Cystobacter fuscus DSM 2262: one gene and its partner. Each later gene encodes a partner of the first gene's protein in a complex. Links are inferred from orthologs where the notes say so. Each region holds a gene or a part of one and is shown in the gene's direction. Other genes may lie near its edges. The genes, in order: tsaD and tsaE.

Region 1 (8,198 bases):
GGCCCGATCATCCCGCCTTCTCGGCGCCGGCCTTCCCTGGTAGGCCGTCCGCAGCGAAAGGCAATCGAACGTGGCCAAGCAGCACCTGCTCCTGGTCGATAGTGACCCGAAGAGTCTCCGTGTCATGGAGGTCAGCCTGAAGAAGGCCGGCTTCTCCGTCACGACCGCTGTTCACGGCAAGGACGCGCTCGAGAAGGTGCAGATCAGCACGCCAGACCTGGTGCTGTCCGACACGAAGATGCCCGAGATGGACGGTCTGGAGCTGTGCCGGACGCTCAAATCCGAGGAGCGCTACAAGCACATTCCCTTCGTCTTCCTCACCAACCAGAAGGCGGTCGAGGCCAAGGTGAAGGGCCTGGAGATGGGGGCGGACGACTATCTGACCAAGCCCATCTACATCAAGGAGATCGTCACCCGCGTGACGATGATCCTCCAGAAGGCGGACAAGGAGCGCATCGAGCGGCGCGAGACCACCAAGGGTGGGTTCGCGGGCAACCTGGTCGACATGGGCGTCGTGGACCTGGTGCAGACGTTCGAGATCGGCCGCAAGACGGGCACCATCTCCATCAAGGGTGATCGCGTCGCCACCATCTACTTCAAGGAAGGCCGCGTCATCGACGCGGAGATGGGCCGGCTCAAGGGCGAGAACGCCTTCTACCGGCTGCTCAACGCCACCGAGGGCGAGTTCGAGGTGCAGTTCTCCGCGTTGGATCGCTCCGAGCGCATCGAGGTCTCCACCCAGGGCCTGCTCATGGAGGGCATGCGCCGGCTGGACGAGTGGGGCCGCATGCTCGAGCAGCTGCCGCCCCTGGAGACGGTGTTCGAGATCGACTACCACCAGCTGGCCGACCGGCTCTCGGAGATCCCGGACGAGGTCAACGGGCTTTTGCGCCTCTTCGATGGCAAGCGCACCCTGAGCCGCGTGGTGGAGGACTCGGACTTCGACGACCTGGCGGCGCTGGGCATCATCAGCAAGCTGTACTTCGAGGGCCTCATCCGCGAGCTGGGCAGTGTCTCGCAGGAGCCCGTGCAGAGCGGCAAGCCGGGCATCGAGGAGTGGCTGCACAACGCGCCCGCGCCCAGCGCTCCCGTCGAGCCGGCGCCGGCTCCGGCTCCCGTGCCCGAGGCCCCCGCGCTCATGGTGGAGGCGCCCGTCACCGCGGCCCCCGTGGTCCCGCCGGCCCCCGAGGTGCGTGCCTCGACCGCGCCGCGCACCGAGGCGGAGGCTCCCCCGCGGCTCGCCAACGTGGTCGTCTTCGAGTCCCGGCGTCGCTCGCCCACCGCTCCCGAGGCGGACTTCATCGCGCCCCCGCGCACCGCCGAGGGCTCCTCGTTCCTCGTGGATCCCGCCCCCGCGCACCGCGCCAAGGAGCAGGCGCAGCGCAGCCTGCTGCTCGATTGGAACCGGGTGGATGAGGATGGCCTCGGCTCCACGGGGAAATGGGGTCCGGGCTGGTCCCCGGCTCCGCGCGCTTCCGCTCCCGCTCCCTCCGCCGGGTCCACGGCCGCGTCCGCGGCTTCCATGTCGTTCGGCGAGCTGTCTTCGCCCATGTCCCGGGCTCCCATCTTCGGAGGGGCCGCGGTGGAGCCCAATCCGCTGCCCGTGGTGCCTCCTCCCGAGCCCGCGGGTCCGGCGGAGGAAGTCACCCTGGTGTCGAGCGCGGTGATCGAGCCGGCCGCGCCGCCGGTGTCCGAGCCGCTGGTGCCTTCCGAGGCGCCCATGCCCGTGCTGGAGGCCCAGCCGGAGCCCATGCCCGAGCCGATGCCGATGCCCGTGCTGGAGCCGGAGCCCCTGCCCGTGCTGGAGCCGGAGCCCCTGCCCACACTGGAGGCTCAGTTGGAGTCCCTGCCCGCGCCCGTGGTGGTGGCCCGGCCGGAGCCGATGCCCGAGCCCAGGCCCGAGCCGAAGCAGGAAGCCCGGCCGGAGCCCAGGCCCGAGCCGAAGCAGGAGGCCCGGCCGGAGCCCAGGCCCCGTCCGGTACCGTCGGAGCGCAAGCCGGAGGCGCCCGTCGCGCCAAAGCGGACGGGCCTCTTCATCGGCGTGGGGGTCGCGGCGATCGCCCTGGCCGCCGCGGTGGTGGTGATGACCCAATCGGGTGGCGCGAGCACGCCTCCGCCCGCGCCGGTGCCGAGCACCGTGCCCGCCTCCACGGCGACCGCTCCCAAGACGCCTCCTCCGCCCGAGCCCAAGCGGCCCGAGCCCAAGCAGCCGGAGGCCCAGGCCCCCGCCCAGCCGGAGACGCCCCCCACCCAGGCCGCCGCGGCGGACGGCACGCCTCCGGTGGAGGACACCAAGGCGCCGGTTCCGGGGAAGGCCGCGACGGATCCCGAGGCCGAGTACGCCGAGCTGACGCGCCAGGCGCGCAAGTCCCTGGCCAGCGAGCGCTACCAGGCCGCGGCCCGGAGCTACCGTCAGATGCTCGAGCTCAAGCCGGACTCCAACGAGGCCCGGGCGGGACTGGGCATCGCGCTCGTGCGCGGCGAGACGGGCAAGTACCGCGAGGCCATCGAGTTGCTGGAGGTCGTGACGAAGGAGCAGCCCCGCAACGCCAGCGCCTGGCTGTTCCTCGGCGTGGCTCGCGAGCAATCCCGGCAGAACAAGAAGGCAATCGAGGCCTACAAGCGCTATCTCACCCTGGAACCCTCCGGGAAGTACGCTCCGGACGCGCGGGCCTCCCTCAAGGTGCTCGGCCAGTAGGCGCGACGGCGGGCTCCTGGTAGAGAGGTGCCCTTGCTCGTACTCGGACTCGAAACCTCCTGTGATGAAACCGCCGCCGCCCTCGTCGAGGACGGCCGGCGGGTGCTCTCCGACGTCGTCTCCACCCAGGTGGACATCCACCGGCGCTGGGGTGGGGTGGTGCCGGAGCTCGCCAGCCGCAACCACGTGATGCAGGTCATGCCCGTGCTGCACGAGGCGCTGACGCGCGCGGGCAAGACGCTCGACGACGTGGACCTCATCGCCGTCACCTCGGGCCCGGGCCTCATCGGCGCCCTCCTGGTGGGCGTGCAGGTGGCCAAGTCGCTGAGCCTCGCCACCGGCAAGCCCTTCGTGGGCGCCAACCACCTCGAGGGTCACCTGCTCGCCATCCGGCTGCTGGAGGACGCCCCGGAGCCGCCCTTCCTCGGGCTCGTGGTGTCCGGAGGGCACACCAGCCTCTACGAGGTGCGCGACTATGGCCACTACCGGCTGGTGGGCAGCACCCGCGACGACGCCGCGGGCGAGGCCTATGACAAGACGGCGCGCATCCTCGGCCTGCCCTATCCAGGGGGCCTGCCCATCGATCAGCTCGCCCAGAAGGGCAACCCGGAGGCCATCCGGTTTCCCCGCGCGCTGCCCGGCGCGGAGAACTTCGACTGGTCCTTCTCCGGGTTGAAGACGGCGGTGCTGCACCACGTGAAGAAGCACGGCCTGCCCGAGGGCCAGGCCCTGGCGGACCTGTGTGCTTCCTTCCAGGAGGCGGTGGCGGACGCGTTGAGCCGGAAGTTCGTCGCCGCGGCGCGTCGGCTCGGGCTCCAGCGCCTGGTGGTGTGTGGCGGTGTGGCGGCCAACTCGCGCCTGCGCTCGCTCTGCCTGGAGCGCGCCCAGGAGCGCAACTTGAAGCTCTTTCTTCCCCCGGTGCGGTTGTGCACGGACAATGGGGCGATGATCGCCGTGGCGGGCTACGAGGCCTGGAGGCGGGGACTGAGGGGTGACTTCAGTCTGTCCGCGGATCCCGCCTGGCGCATGTGAAGGGAAGGATCTCGTGCAGACACCTCGTGAAATCCTCCAGCGCCATGGCCTGAGGGCCAAGCACAGCTGGGGGCAGAACTTCCTGGGAGATCCGGACGTGCTGGAGGCCATCGCCGACGCGCTGGAGTTGCGCGAGGGCGAGCCCGTGGTGGAGCTGGGTCCGGGCCTGGGCCACCTCACGCGCTTCCTGGCCGCCACGCGCGCGGCCGTGACGGTGGTGGAGAAGGACCGCGACATGATCGCGGTGCTGGAGAAGGAGGCCATCCCCGGGGTGCGCGTGGTGGATGGCAACGCGGCCACGGTGGACTTCGCCGAGGTGGCGGGTGCTCCCGAGGTGAAGGTCGCGGGCAATCTGCCCTACCACCTGACGAGCTCCATCCTCTTCCAGGTGCTCGAGCAGCGCGAGCACGTGACGCGCGCCGTCTTCACCCTGCAGAAGGAAGTGGTGGACCGGCTGTCGGCGGAGCCGGGCGGGCGGGAGTACGGGCTGCTCACCGCCATCCTCGGCCTCTACTTCAGCGCGGAGAACCTCTTCGACATCGAGGCCGAGCGCTTCCATCCGCCGCCCAAGGTGGACTCGGCGGTGCTGCGGCTCATCCGCCGCCCCGAGCCCCTGGCGCCGGTGGTGGATGGCGCGCGCTTCATCCGCGTGGTGAAGGCGGGCTTCGCCCAGCGCCGCAAGACGCTCATCAACTCGCTCAAGTCCGACAAGTCGCTGGGCACGCACGAGCAGCTCCTCGCGGCCCTGGCGACGGCGGGCATCGATTCCACGCGGCGCGCGGAGACGCTCTCGTCCGTGGAGTTCGCCGCCCTCGAGCGCGCGCTGGGGCCCGTGGAGGAGGAGCGCGGCGCGTGATGAAGCCCCTGCCCGTGGAGACCCTGGAGCCCATCCTCCACCGCTTCGGCGTGGTGTACGCGGTGTTCGCGTGCGTGGAGGGACAGGTGCTCCTGCGGTGGGGAGACCCGGCACCCATTCCCGTGGTCGACGAGGACGTCTTCGTGGGCGCCACGCGGGACATGGCCCGGGTGTACCGCTCGTTGGATAGGATGCTGCTGCCGCAGATGGACGTGCAGGGCGAGCACCTCGGCATCCGCTCCAAGGTGGGGGAGCGGGTGGTGTACGCGCTCTTCTTCGAGACGCGGCGCTTCGAGGCGGCTTCACCCGTGGAGCGGCTCCGCACCGAGTACTCGTTCTGCAAGTCCCTGAGCAACGCCGTGGACATCGTCCTCCAGGGCTGGCTGGCCGCGCACTGAGCGGGCCCGGGGGCGCTCAAGGGCCGCCGAACACCTTGGCCAGCTCGCCCTGCTGCGCGAGCCAGGCGCGGAACTCCCCCTCGGACAGCCGCATGCGCGCGAGCACGCCGCGGAGGATCTCCTCTGGAGAACTCTCGCGCTGGCGCTTGAGCTCCAGGGCCATCTTGAGCAGGGCCACCCCGTAGAGGGGATCCGGCGGAGGGGGAGGCTCGGTCGTTCCGGTGGCCGGGGCCGGGGAGGGCTCCAGCTCGGTGATCGTCCTCGCTCGCTGACGTCGGCTCATCGCTCCAGATCCTCGCGTGTCCCGCTCGCTTCCGCGCGTGGGCATCCCTGGTAGTGGACGCCTCTTTGGCCGTCAAGCCCGGCGTGCTCGCGAGGCGCGCGAACATTGCCCGCTCGCGGCTCCCGTGCTCTTATCCGCGCCCCGCCGTGGGCCGTGGCCGTGGGGCCGCGCTTCCGGGCGGAGTTCCAGCGAAGTTCGGGAGGTCTCGAAGCGGATGGACAACCGCTACATCGTGGTCGAGGGGCCCATCGGCGTCGGCAAGACGAGTCTCTCCGACATCCTCGCCGGGCGCTTCGGCGCGCGGCGCACCTTCGAGATCGTCGAGGAGAATCCCTTCCTCGCCAATTTCTACTCGGACCGGCAGAAGTACGCCTTCCAGACGCAGATCTTCTTCCTGCTCTCGCGCTTCAAGCAGCAGCAGGAGCTGTTCCAGACGGACCTGTTCCAGTCGGTGACGGTCAGCGACTACCTGTTCGCCAAGGATCGCATCTTCGCGTGCCTGACGCTGGACTCGCACGAGCTGGCCCTCTACGAGCGCGTCTTCGAGGCGCTCGCGCCGCGGGTGACCCGGCCCGACCTGGTCATCTACCTGAAGGCCCGTCTGGACGTGCTGCTCCACCGCATCAAGAAGCGGGGCCGCGAGTTCGAGCGCCAGTTCGACGCGGGCTATCTGGAGGAGCTCGTCCACGCCTACAACGACTTCTTCTCCCGCTACACGGAGACCCCGCTGTTGGTGGTAGACACGTCGGACATCGACTTCGTCCACGACGAAGGTGACCTGCAGGGTCTGCTGGCGTCCATCGACCGGGCGCAGGTGTCCCCGGGCAGACGCGCCTGAGCGGCGCCCGTTCGCCCGCCCGGTCTCAAAGAGAGACCCCACGGCGAGCCCAAGGGCGTTAGAGTGTTCCTCGGTGGCCGTCCAAGGCGATCCCCCTCGGGGGACGGTGAAGGACGTCCATGCTCGCACCGCAGGAACCCTACCCCTCACCATTAGGAGGTGAACCGTGAAGGACAAGGTCACCATCCACACGCTGAAGCGCCAGAAGCAGGCCGGACAGAAGATCTGCATGGTCACGGCCTACGATGCCACCTTCGCCCGGCTGTTCGACGAGGCCGGAGCCGACGTTCTGCTCATCGGGGACTCGCTGGGCATGGTCGTCCAGGGTCACGACTCCACCCTGCCGGTCACCATGGATCAGATGGTGTACCACTCGGCCATGGTCGCTCGGGGCACGAAGCGGGCGCTGGTGGTGGGCGACATGCCCTTCATGAGCTACCAGGTGTCGGTGCAGGAGGCGGTGCGCAACGCGGGCCGCCTGGTGTCCGAGGGCAACGTGGGCGGAGTGAAGCTCGAGGGGGGCGCGGAGTTCGCCGACGTCGTGTCGGCCATCGTGCGCGCCAGCATCCCTGTCATGGGGCACCTGGGTCTCACGCCGCAGTCGGTGCACAAGATGGGCGGCTACGTGGTGCAGGGCCGCGACGAGGACGCCGCGCGCAAGATGGTGGACGATGCCCTCGCGCTGGAGCGCGCCGGGTGCTTCTCGCTGGTGCTCGAGGGCGTGCCGCTGGATCTGGCGCGGCAGATCACCCAGAAGCTCACCATCCCCACCATCGGCATCGGCGCCGGCAAGCACTGCGATGGCCAGGTGCTCGTCTGTTACGACCTGTTGGGAATGAATCCGGACTTCAAGCCCAAGTTCGTCAAGCGCTTCACCAACCTGCACGGCTCCATCACCGAGGCGGCGGGCGCCTACTTCTCCGAAGTGCGCTCGGGCAACTTCCCGGACGAGGAGCACTCCTTCAAGGGCAAGCAGCCCGTGCGGCTGATGCCCACGCAGCCGGCCGTCTCGGACGCGCTGCCCACCGAGGTGGCTGACAAGGTGGGTCCCATCTACGGAGCTCCGGTCTAGCCCATGGCCCCGCTCGTCCTTCGCACCGTCGCCGAGACCGCCGCCTGGGTGGAGTCGCTTCGCCGCTCGGGCCGGAGCCTGGCCCTGGTGCCCACCATGGGCTACCTGCACGACGGCCACCTGTCATTGATGCGCGAGGGACGCCGCCGGGCCGACGTCGTCGCCGCCTCCATCTTCGTCAACCCCACCCAGTTCGGTCCCAACGAGGACCTGTCACGCTACCCGCGCGACCTGGAGGGAGACCTGACCAAGTGCGCCAGTGCCGGCGCGGAGGCGGTGTTCACCCCCGAGCCGGCGGAGATGTACCCGCCCGGCTTCCAGACGTCGGTGACGGTGGGGGAGGTGAGCCAGGGCCTGTGCGGTGCGCGCCGGCCCGGCCACTTCCAGGGCGTGGCCACGGTGGTGACGAAGCTCTTGTGCCTCTTCAAGCCCCGGGTGGCCCTCTTCGGCGAGAAGGACTACCAGCAGCTCCAGGTCATCCGCGCCCTCGAGCGCGATCTGTGCCTGGGGGTGGAGATCGTCGGCATGCCCACCGTGCGTGAGCCGGACGGGCTCGCCATGAGTTCGCGCAATGCCTACCTGTCGCCGGAGGAGCGTCACCGGGCGCTCGCCCTGTCGCGGGGAATGGCGGCCGCCCAGGCGCTCCACCAGCGGGGCACTCGCGAGGCCGCGGCGCTCGTCGACGTGGTGCGCCGTGAACTGGCGGCGGCGGGGTTGCGCGAGGATTATGTGGAGCTGGTGGATGCCACGTCGTTGAAGCCGCTGTCCGCCGTGACGCCGGGGCAGCCCGCGAGGATGATCATCGCGGCCTTCGCCGGGAAGACCCGGCTCATCGACAACCAGCCCATCGGCGGCTAGAGGGACACGCGCGAATGTCGGGTGCGAAGGGTAAGGGCGGCGGGAAGAGCGGGACGGGTGAGCCCGGCATCAGGGTCATCACGGAGAACCGCAAGGCGCGCGCCACCTACTCCGTGGACGAGAAGCTGGAGGCGGGCCTGTTGCTCACCGGCAGCGAGGTGAA
Region 2 (8,269 bases), on another replicon or contig:
CTCCCAGCGCAACCTGCTCGCCCTGGGGCCCTCGGGCCTCGAGCCCCAGTCGCTCGGGGAGGTGGAGGAGCCGCGGGTGGGGGACGTGGTGGTGGACGCCATCTTCGGCACCGGGCTCACCCGGCCTCCCAGCGGGGAGTTCGCCAAGGCGATCGAGTACGTGCGCCGCTGGCGCGCGGCGGGGGCGAAGGTGGTGGCCGCGGACGTGCCCTCGGGGCTGCACTCGGACACCGGGGTGCCCTTCGATCCGTGCGTGGAGGCGGACGCCACCGTCACCTTCGGCTTCCTCAAGCAGGGGCAGGTGCTGGAGCCCGGCGCCACGCTGTGCGGCGAGGTGCGGTGCGTGGACATCGGCATCCCCGCCGAGGCCGTCGTGGCCCACGCGGGCGCGGAGGTCTTCCTCGTCGAGGAGGCGGATGCCCGGGGGGCGATCGCCCCGCGCCGCTCGGACACCCACAAGGGCACCTACGGGCACGTGCTGGTGGTGGCCGGCAGCCTGGGCAAGTCCGGAGCGGCGGCCCTGAGCGCGTTGAGCGCCCTGCGCGCCGGAGCGGGACTCGTCACCGTGGCCACGCGCGCCCAGGTGGTGGAGTCGGTGCTCGGCCATGCCCCCGAGGTGATGGGCTGGCCCCTGGAGGATCGTGGTCCCCTGGGGCGGGCGGACCTGGAGTCCCTGCTCGCCGCGGCGGATCAGAAGGACGCGCTCGTGGTGGGCCCTGGCATCCCCCGGGGAGAGGAGACGACGGCGCTGCTCGGCGAGCTGCTCGAGCGCGTGGAGGTGCCCGTGGTGCTGGACGCGGACGCGCTCAACGCCGTCTCCACGGACCTGGGCGTGCTGCGCCGGGCGAAGGGGCCCGTGGTGCTCACGCCCCACCCGGGCGAGATGTCGCGGCTGTCCGGCCTGCCCACGAAGCAGCTGCAGAAGGAGCGGGTGAAGGTGGCGCGGGACTTCGCGCGCACGCATGGGGTGACGCTCGTGCTCAAGGGGGCGCGCACGCTCATCGCCCACGCGGATGGCACCGTGTACGTCAACCCCACGGGCAACCCGGGCATGGCCACCGGCGGCACGGGGGACGTGCTCAGCGGGGTGCTGGGCGCGCTGCTCGCGCAGGGCCTGAAGCTCCCCGAGGCCGCCTGGACGGCCGTGTACGCGCACGGGCTGGCGGGAGATCTCGCCGCCGGGCGGCGGGGCCGGCTGGGCCTCATCGCCTCGGACGTGGTGAAGGGACTGTGCTCGGTGTGGACGCGGTGGGAGCGATGAGCACGCCCACGCTGAGCCACACGGTACGCTCGGGCTCGCCCGAGGAAACCCACGGCCTGGGCGTGCGGCTCGGGCGGTTGCTCCAGCCGGGAGACTTCGTGGGGCTGGTGGGCGAGCTGGGCGCGGGCAAGACGCACCTGGTGCGCGGCGTGGCCGAGGGCGCCGGGGTGGAGCGCTCGCAGGTGGCCAGCCCCACCTTCGCCATCGTCTACCCCTACCAGGGGCGCCTGACGCTCTACCACGCGGACCTCTACCGGCTGGCCGACTACGACGAGCTGTACGCCACGGGCTTCCTGGACATGGTGGGCGGCGACGGCGCGCTGCTGGTGGAGTGGTTGGATCGCATCCCCGAGGCCGCGCCGCGCGAGTACCTGCGGCTCACCCTGCGCGAGGTGGGCGAGGAGTCCCGGGAGCTGGTGGCCGAGGCCTGGGGCGCGCGGCCCGCCGGACTGCTGAAGGACTGGTTGCTGGCCGAGCGCTGAGCGGGCCACACGGGCGGCGTCCAGCGGTGCGTGCAGCGAACAACAGATGAGTGGGCCATGCGCTCCGGAGCGGGGGGGTTGGCATATCCTGCGCCCATGAGCCCCTCCCACCCCATGAAGTGGTTCCTGCTCATCCCACTCGCCAGTGTGGTGCTGGTGGGGTGTGGCGCCATCGAGCCTCCGCCTCTGGAGTACCCCCACGCCACCGTCATCTTCGACGTGACGGTCCCCGAGGGGACACCGGCCGACGCCGTCATCACCGTCCTGGGCTCGCATGCCTCGCTCGGCGGGAACGTGGCCCCGGGCTTCTACCTGCGCCGCCAGGCCAACGGGCACTACACGGGGATGGTGCGCCTCCCGGTGGACGCGGAGGTCTCCTACACGCTCTGGCGGGAGGACGTCTGGACGCCGGAATTGTCCTCGGAAGGCAGTCCCATGCCACCTCGTTCCTTCCACGTGGCCGGGGACATGACGGTGAGCGCCCAGGTGGCCCACTGGGGGGAACCGCTCCAGGGCCCCCCGTCACCCTAGGGAGCGCCTCGGCGCCCGGGGTTCAGTGCCGCGGGTCCAGGTCCCGCACCTTCCACTGGTGGAACACGAGGCCGCTGTCCACGCCGATGACGCTGTCCTCCGCCACCTCGTGCCAGTGGTCCTCGCCCGACAACCGCTCACTGGCGAGCACGAACTGCTCCAGCCGATCCCCCGGCTTGGGCGCCCCCACGTACTCGCGGTGGGGGCAGCGGCCCGTCTCGGGGGCGGTGTCCGACAGGAAGAGCGAGCGGTTGCGCCGCGTGGCCAACATCACGTCCCCGTTGGTCAGCAGGAAGTTCATGGACGAGCCGTCCTGCCCGGGCTCATCCGTGATGCCCGACACCAGGCTCATCGTCTCCGCCAGCGCCCGGGCCACCTTCTCCACGCACGCCGGGGACTCGAAGTCCTGCCCCTGCTCGGCCAGGCGGGTGAGGAAGAGGTAGAAGCAGCGCTCGGTGTCCGTGGCGCCCTGGATGAGGGCGAGCAGATCCTCGCGGATGAGCGCCTCCACGGCCGCCTGGTGCCGGGCGAAGTTCCTCACCGTGCCGTTGTGCACGAAGCACCACCGGCCATGGGTGAAGGGGTGGGCGTTGCGCCTCTCCACCTGGCCCACGGACGCCAGGCGGATGTGCGCGACCACCGTACGCGAAGACACCCGGCTGCTGACCCGCTCGAAGTCCGGGTCGCAGTGCGCCGGACCGAGTCCGTGCGCGACGGATGGATTGTCTCCCGCTTCATAGGCGGCGATACCCCATCCATCCTTGTGCTCCCGCGACTGACGCAGGAGGGAATTCTTCTCCGTGACCAGGGAAGGATGAACGGCGGCGGGAATGGCGGATCGAAAACCGAAGAGGCGGCACATAGGCTTGCTTGTTTGATACTAACGGCCGGCCCAGGGTGGAAGTTCCCTCGAAGGCCACTTGTGCAACCAGAATCATGCACAAAGGGCTCTTTCCTGTTCTACCACGACATGGCCTCCCTTGATCACTATCCGTGCGTGATTGATTCCCAGGTGATAGGGAAGGTGGCGATAGTTTGAACACGAAAATATGACAAGATTGGCGGGGTCGCCCACGGCGATCCGTCCTTCGGAACTCAAACCAAGCGCGAGCGCGGCCCCCCGGGTGGCGGCCCAATAGGCCTCGGCGGCCGTCAGCCCGTTCTCCAGGCAGGCGAGCCCCAGGGCGAGGGGAAGGTTCTCGCTCATGGCCGAGCCGGGGTTGAGGTTGGTGCCGAGCGCCACGTTGACGCCCGCGTCGCGCAGCTTGCGCCCGGGGGCATAGGGGCGCACCCGCAGGAAGAGGGTGGCGGTGGGCACGAGCACGGCCGACACCCCCGCGGCCGCGAGGGCCTGGATGCCCGCGTCGCTCACCTGCTCCAGGTGGTCCGCGGTGGCCGCGCCCAGCTCGGCCGCCAGCTCCGCGCCTCCCGAGGCGCTGAGCTGATCCACGTGCAGCCGTAGCTGCAACCCTCGCTTCCGGGCCGCCAGCAGCAGGCGGCGCGCCTCGGCGTGCGTGAAGGCTCCCTGCTCGACGAACACGTCGCAGAAGCGCGCCAGGCCCTGCTCGGCCACCGCGGGGATGATCTCCTGGATGCACAAGTCGAGGTAGGACTCGCGCCACTCGCGGTACTCCTCCGGCACCGCGTGTGCGCACATGAGGGTGGGGATGAGCTCCACGGGCTGGAGCGTGGACAGCCGCTGCACCACCCGGAGCATCTTCAGCTCGTCCTGGAGCGACAGGCCATAGCCGCTCTTCACCTCGGCGGTGGTGATGCCGTACTCGAGCATCAACTGGAGCCGGGGCAGGGCGAGCCGGATGAGATCCTCCTCGCTGGCGAAGCGGGTGGCGCGCACGGTGTTGGCGATGCCGCCGCCGGCCTGGGCGATCTGCAGGTAGGAGGCGCCCTGGCAGCGCAGATCGAACTCCGCCGCGCGCTCGCCGGCGAAGACGGCATGGGTGTGGGGGTCCACGAAGCCCGGGCCCACGAACTGGCCATGGGCGTCCAGCACCCGGGTGGAGGGGCCTACCGCGCCCGGGGGCAGGGCGCCCTCGGAGCCCACGTACCAGATCTTCCCGCGGCGCACGCCGACGCAGGCGTGGGGATGCGGGGTGAGGGCGCGCTCGGCGGGCTCCTGGGGGGAGCCCTCCACGGTGAGCACCTCGGAGGTGTTGCGGATGAGCAGCTCCAGGGTTTCCATCGTGTCACTCGGTGAGGCCGGGGATGCGCACGCCGCGGGTGCGCGCCGTCTCGTGGGCCTCGGAATAGCCCGCGTCGGCGTGGCGCAGCACGCCCATGGCGGGGTCGGACGTCAGCACGCGCTCGATGCGGCGCGCGGCCTCGGGGGTGCCGTCGGCGACGATGACCTGGCCGGCGTGCAGCGAGTAGCCCATGCCCACGCCCCCGCCGTGGTGGAAGGACACCCACGAGGCCCCGTTCACCGCGTTCACCAGGGCGTTGAGGATGGGCCAGTCGGCCACCGCGTCCGTGCCGTCCTTCATGGCCTCCGTCTCGCGGTTGGGCGAGGCGACCGAGCCGCAGTCCAGGTGATCCCTCCCGATGACGATGGGGGCCTTGAGCTCGCCCTTGCGCACCATCTCGTTGAAGCGCAGGCCCGCCCGGGCGCGCTCGCCATAGCCCAGCCAGCAGATGCGCGCGGGCAGGCCCTGAAACGCCACGCGCTCGCGCGCCAGCGTGAGCCAGCGGCGCAGCGACGCCTTCTCCGGGAAGAGCTCCAGCACCGCCTCGTCCGTGCGGCGGATGTCCTCGGGGTCTCCCGAGAGCGCCACCCAGCGGAAGGGCCCCATGCCCTCGCAGAAGAGCGGGCGGATGTAGGCGGGCACGAAGCCGGGGAAGTCGAAGGCGTTGTCGAGCCCCGCCAGCTGCGCCTGGGCGCGGATGTTGTTGCCGTAGTCGAACACGTGGCTGCCCGCGCGCGCGAAGTCCAGCATCGCCTGCACCTGCACGGCCATGGACTGGCGCGCGCGCTCGACATAGCCCTGGGGGTCGCGCTGGCGCAGCTCGGCGGCGGCCTCGAGCGACAGGTCCGCGGGGATGTAGCCGTTGAGCGGATCATGCGCGCTCGTCTGGTCCGTCACCAGGTCCGGCTTGAGCCCCCGCCGGTACAGCTCGCGGAACACCTGGGCGGCGTTGCCGATGACGGCGATGGAGCGGCCCTGGCGCTTGCCCTGGGCCTCCTTCACCAGCGCGAGCGCCTCGTCGAGATCCTTGGCGACGACGTCGAGGTAGCGCGTCTCCACGCGGCGCCGGGCGCGCGTGGGATCGATCTCCACGCCGAGGAAGACGGCGTTGTTCATGGTGGCGGCCAGGGGCTGGGCGCCGCCCATGCCGCCGAGGCCGCCGGAGAGCACGAGCCGGCCGGACAGGTCATCCGAGCCGAAGTGGACGCGGCCGGCCTGGGCGAAGGTCTCGTAGGTGCCCTGGAGGATGCCCTGGGTGCCGATGTAGATCCACGAGCCGGCCGTCATCTGGCCGTACATCATCAGCCCCTTCTTCTCGAGCTCGAAGAAGTGGTCCCAGTTGGCCCAGTTGCCCACGAGGTTGGAGTTGGCGATGAGGACGCGGGGGGCGTCGGGGTGGGTGCGCAGGATGCCCACGGGCTTGCCGGACTGGACGAGCAGGGTCTCCTCGTCGGTGAGGCGCTGGAGGCTCGCGACGATGCGGTCGAACGAGGGCCAGTCGCGCGCGGCCTTGCCGATGCCGCCGTAGACGACGAGATCCTCGGGGCGCTCGGCCACGTCGGGATCCAGGTTGTTCATCAGCATGCGGAGGGCGGCTTCCTGGACCCAGCCCTTGCAGGACAGGGTAGTGCCACGGGGGGCACGAATGGTGCGGGACATGTGTTCCTCAGAGGTCCTTGGTGCCCGGACCCTAACCCAGGAGGTGGCCGGATGCGCGTTCCGCGACGGCGGATTGTACGAAATCGCCTGGAATTCTCAGGGTTTGGGTGACGCGCGACGCAGGGAGACGAACTCGTGGGCGCGATCGAGGAACTTCATGACCGCGCGCTCGTGGTCCCCGCCGCACTCGCGCAGGAACGTCACCTGCCAGCCCTCGTAGCGCGCCGCGGGCTCCACCTCGTCGAACCAATCCAGGAAGTCGCACCACTCCCGGTCGCTCTCTCCGTTGAATTGGGTGTTGGAAGCCCAGCCCATCGTGAACGCGACGAGCGACTCGACGGTGTCAAAGCCAGTGACGAACCAGAGTCCACGCTTCTCGAGAATCTGTTGTCGGGCATAGAGCAGTGCATCCATGAGGCCTACCCTTCGACCACGCCACTCCTCCGGAATCGGCTCTTCTTTGATGACTCGCTTCTCGGTCATGGCTCTTTGAGCACCTCGTCGACGATCCTGTTGCCCGGTCCCGTGCGGAGCCGGACCACGTAGTCCTGAAAGGGCAACCCGGCCAGACCTGTGTAGGCGTCAATGAATGGCGACATGCACACCCGTTGTCGAGACCTGATGGGTTTTGACCACCATGCCTTGTGCGGTCTCATCGAAGCCCAGCACTCGCACTGGTGATGGGCCACTGACCGAGAAGCGGATGAATTCCGGTCGCTCACCGAGTTTGACGAGTCCCTGGTGGACGAGTCGTGCGACCTTCTCGCACTCGCCCGCCTTGCGGTTGGTGATGGCGAAGGCGTTCTGGAATGCCACCAGCCAGCCCGGCATCCGCCCGATGTCCTGGAGCACCAGGTACTGGTCGACGACACACGCCATGTCCCCCGCCAGCAGGCACGCCTTGAGCCGGGCCCGGATCGAGTCGTCCCCCGGTGCGGGAGGGATGGCCGAGCACCCCCAGGGCAGCAGGCAGAGCAGCAGGAGCAGGGCGGGGCGCACTCCACGCAGGGAGGGAGTCGGGACCCTCATGGGGGAGTGGTTAGCACGAATGCGCCGCACAGGTCATTCGTGCCGAAGCGGACGCCGCCCGAGGCTATGACTGTTTGAAGACCTGGAAGGCGTGGTCAATGTTCGTGGCGTTTTTCAGGACCAGCGTGCTCAAGCCCAGCAGCTCCGCCGGCGTGACCTTCTCCTTCGCCGAGGTCGTCTTGATGGCATCACCCAGCTCTTGCAGGCCCTGCGTCAAGGCGCCGAGAGTCTCGAGGCCCATCCTGGCTTGCTTCATGCGCTGCTCGAGCTTGGTCAGCTTGGCCTGCAGCGAGCCGTGCTGCTGCGTCAGATTGGACATCGTTGAGGGGTCGGGAGGGAAGGCGAGGTGGCTGCCCACCTGCTGGGCCTGGGCCGGCTCCGAGGCATGGGTCGAGGTTGGCGTCTGGGGGGCCGGGGCGCTCAAGCTGCCCACCAGCGCACTGAACTGCTGCAGCAGGCCGCCCAACTGCTGGAGCGTCGGCGCGGGAGCGGAGGCGGGGGGGCGCTCGTCGCGCCAGCTCCTTCAGTGCCCGCCACGGAGGGCTGAGATACGGCATGACCCGCGCCCGCGGGCGAACCAAACTGCTGGGAAATGAGCTTGCTCAAATCGCCGTCGCGGATGCGGCCTTGCAGAACATCCTGGCTGAGCTGGCCCACCTGCTGGGCCAGGGCCTGCTGGGCCGCGGACGGCTTCTTGAAGAAGGAGAAGATGCTCTGCTTGCTGTCCAGGGTGTTGATGACCGTGGCCTGGTGCTGCATGAGCATCTCGCTCAGGTTCTTCGTGTCGTTCGGCATGAACTGCTCTTTCGCCGAGGCCTCACCGGAGGCCTGGGCCAGCTTCTGCGCGCTCTCCATCAAGGGGCCCAGTTCCTCCTGGGAAATCTTTCCCGCCTTCAAGCCTCCGGCGATCCGGCCCAGCAATTCCCCCTGCTGCTGATTCACGAAGGACATCACGGCAGCGGCTCTGTCGGGGGCCAGGGGGCCGTTGCCCGTCTGCTGCGTCTGGGCGGACGCCTGTACGTTTCCCGCGGTCTGGGGCCTGGTCTGGCCGACCGGACCCGTCACCCCAGCATGGGCGTTCGGATTGGACACCGTGAAGGTGTCCT

The links.
Region 2: the proteins of tsaD (region 1) and tsaE are in contact, whole or in part, in a crystal structure (PDB 6N9A), measured with the Thermotoga maritima proteins. The link is inferred for Cystobacter fuscus DSM 2262 from one-to-one orthologs. Residues at the interface, in WP_004082750.1 of Thermotoga maritima: Cys10, Asp11, Arg49, His50, Leu82, Gly84, Gly135, Gly136, Glu154, Thr155, Leu156, Asp157, Asp158, Ser159, Glu162, Asp165, Lys166, Arg169, Leu170, Tyr175, Lys213, Thr214, Leu217, Tyr218, Gln221, Arg222, Asn324; in WP_004082108.1 of Thermotoga maritima: Leu37, Gly38, Lys46, Lys57, Val59, Lys60, Ser61, Thr63, Phe64, Thr65, Leu66, Met67, Val69, Pro71, Tyr82, Arg83, Leu84, Asp86, Asp88, Phe89, Asp93, Ile128, Asp130, Glu131, Arg134.

What each region holds. Positions count from the first base shown.
Region 1 is NZ_ANAH02000006.1:109,226-117,423, reverse strand. What follows is about bases 1,802-4,730. They hold tsaD (tRNA (adenosine(37)-N6)-threonylcarbamoyltransferase complex transferase subunit TsaD), read left to right. Parts: upstream 1,802-2,731; coding sequence 2,732-3,730; downstream 3,731-4,730. Other genes in these bases: D187_RS10775 (hypothetical protein), read left to right, coding at 4,586-4,730; rsmA (16S rRNA (adenine(1518)-N(6)/adenine(1519)-N(6))-dimethyltransferase RsmA), read left to right, coding at 3,744-4,586; D187_RS10790 (response regulator), read left to right, coding at 1,802-2,698. Also shown: more of D187_RS10790, read left to right, coding at 71-1,801; more of D187_RS10775, read left to right, coding at 4,731-4,984; D187_RS10770 (hypothetical protein), read right to left, coding at 5,001-5,267; D187_RS10765 (deoxynucleoside kinase), read left to right, coding at 5,482-6,105; panB (3-methyl-2-oxobutanoate hydroxymethyltransferase), read left to right, coding at 6,272-7,177; panC (pantoate--beta-alanine ligase), read left to right, coding at 7,181-8,035; SsrA-binding protein SmpB, read left to right, coding at 8,050-8,198.
Region 2 is NZ_ANAH02000064.1:583,337-591,605, forward strand. Bases 1-3,000 are described here. They hold tsaE (tRNA (adenosine(37)-N6)-threonylcarbamoyltransferase complex ATPase subunit type 1 TsaE), read left to right. Parts: upstream 1-1,257; coding sequence 1,258-1,743; downstream 1,744-3,000. Other genes in these bases: D187_RS39545 (bifunctional ADP-dependent NAD(P)H-hydrate dehydratase/NAD(P)H-hydrate epimerase), read left to right, coding at 1-1,261; D187_RS39555 (hypothetical protein), read left to right, coding at 1,858-2,274; D187_RS39560 (class II glutamine amidotransferase), read right to left, coding at 2,297-3,000. In the rest of the region: more of D187_RS39560, read right to left, coding at 3,001-3,136; hutI (imidazolonepropionase), read right to left, coding at 3,209-4,474; hutU (urocanate hydratase), read right to left, coding at 4,479-6,134; D187_RS39575 (hypothetical protein), read right to left, coding at 6,231-6,617; D187_RS39580 (hypothetical protein), read right to left, coding at 6,717-7,163; D187_RS39585 (hypothetical protein), read right to left, coding at 7,228-7,587; D187_RS39590 (hypothetical protein), read right to left, coding at 7,584-8,269. UniProt on the Escherichia coli protein: Required for the formation of a threonylcarbamoyl group on adenosine at position 37 (t(6)A37) in tRNAs that read codons beginning with adenine.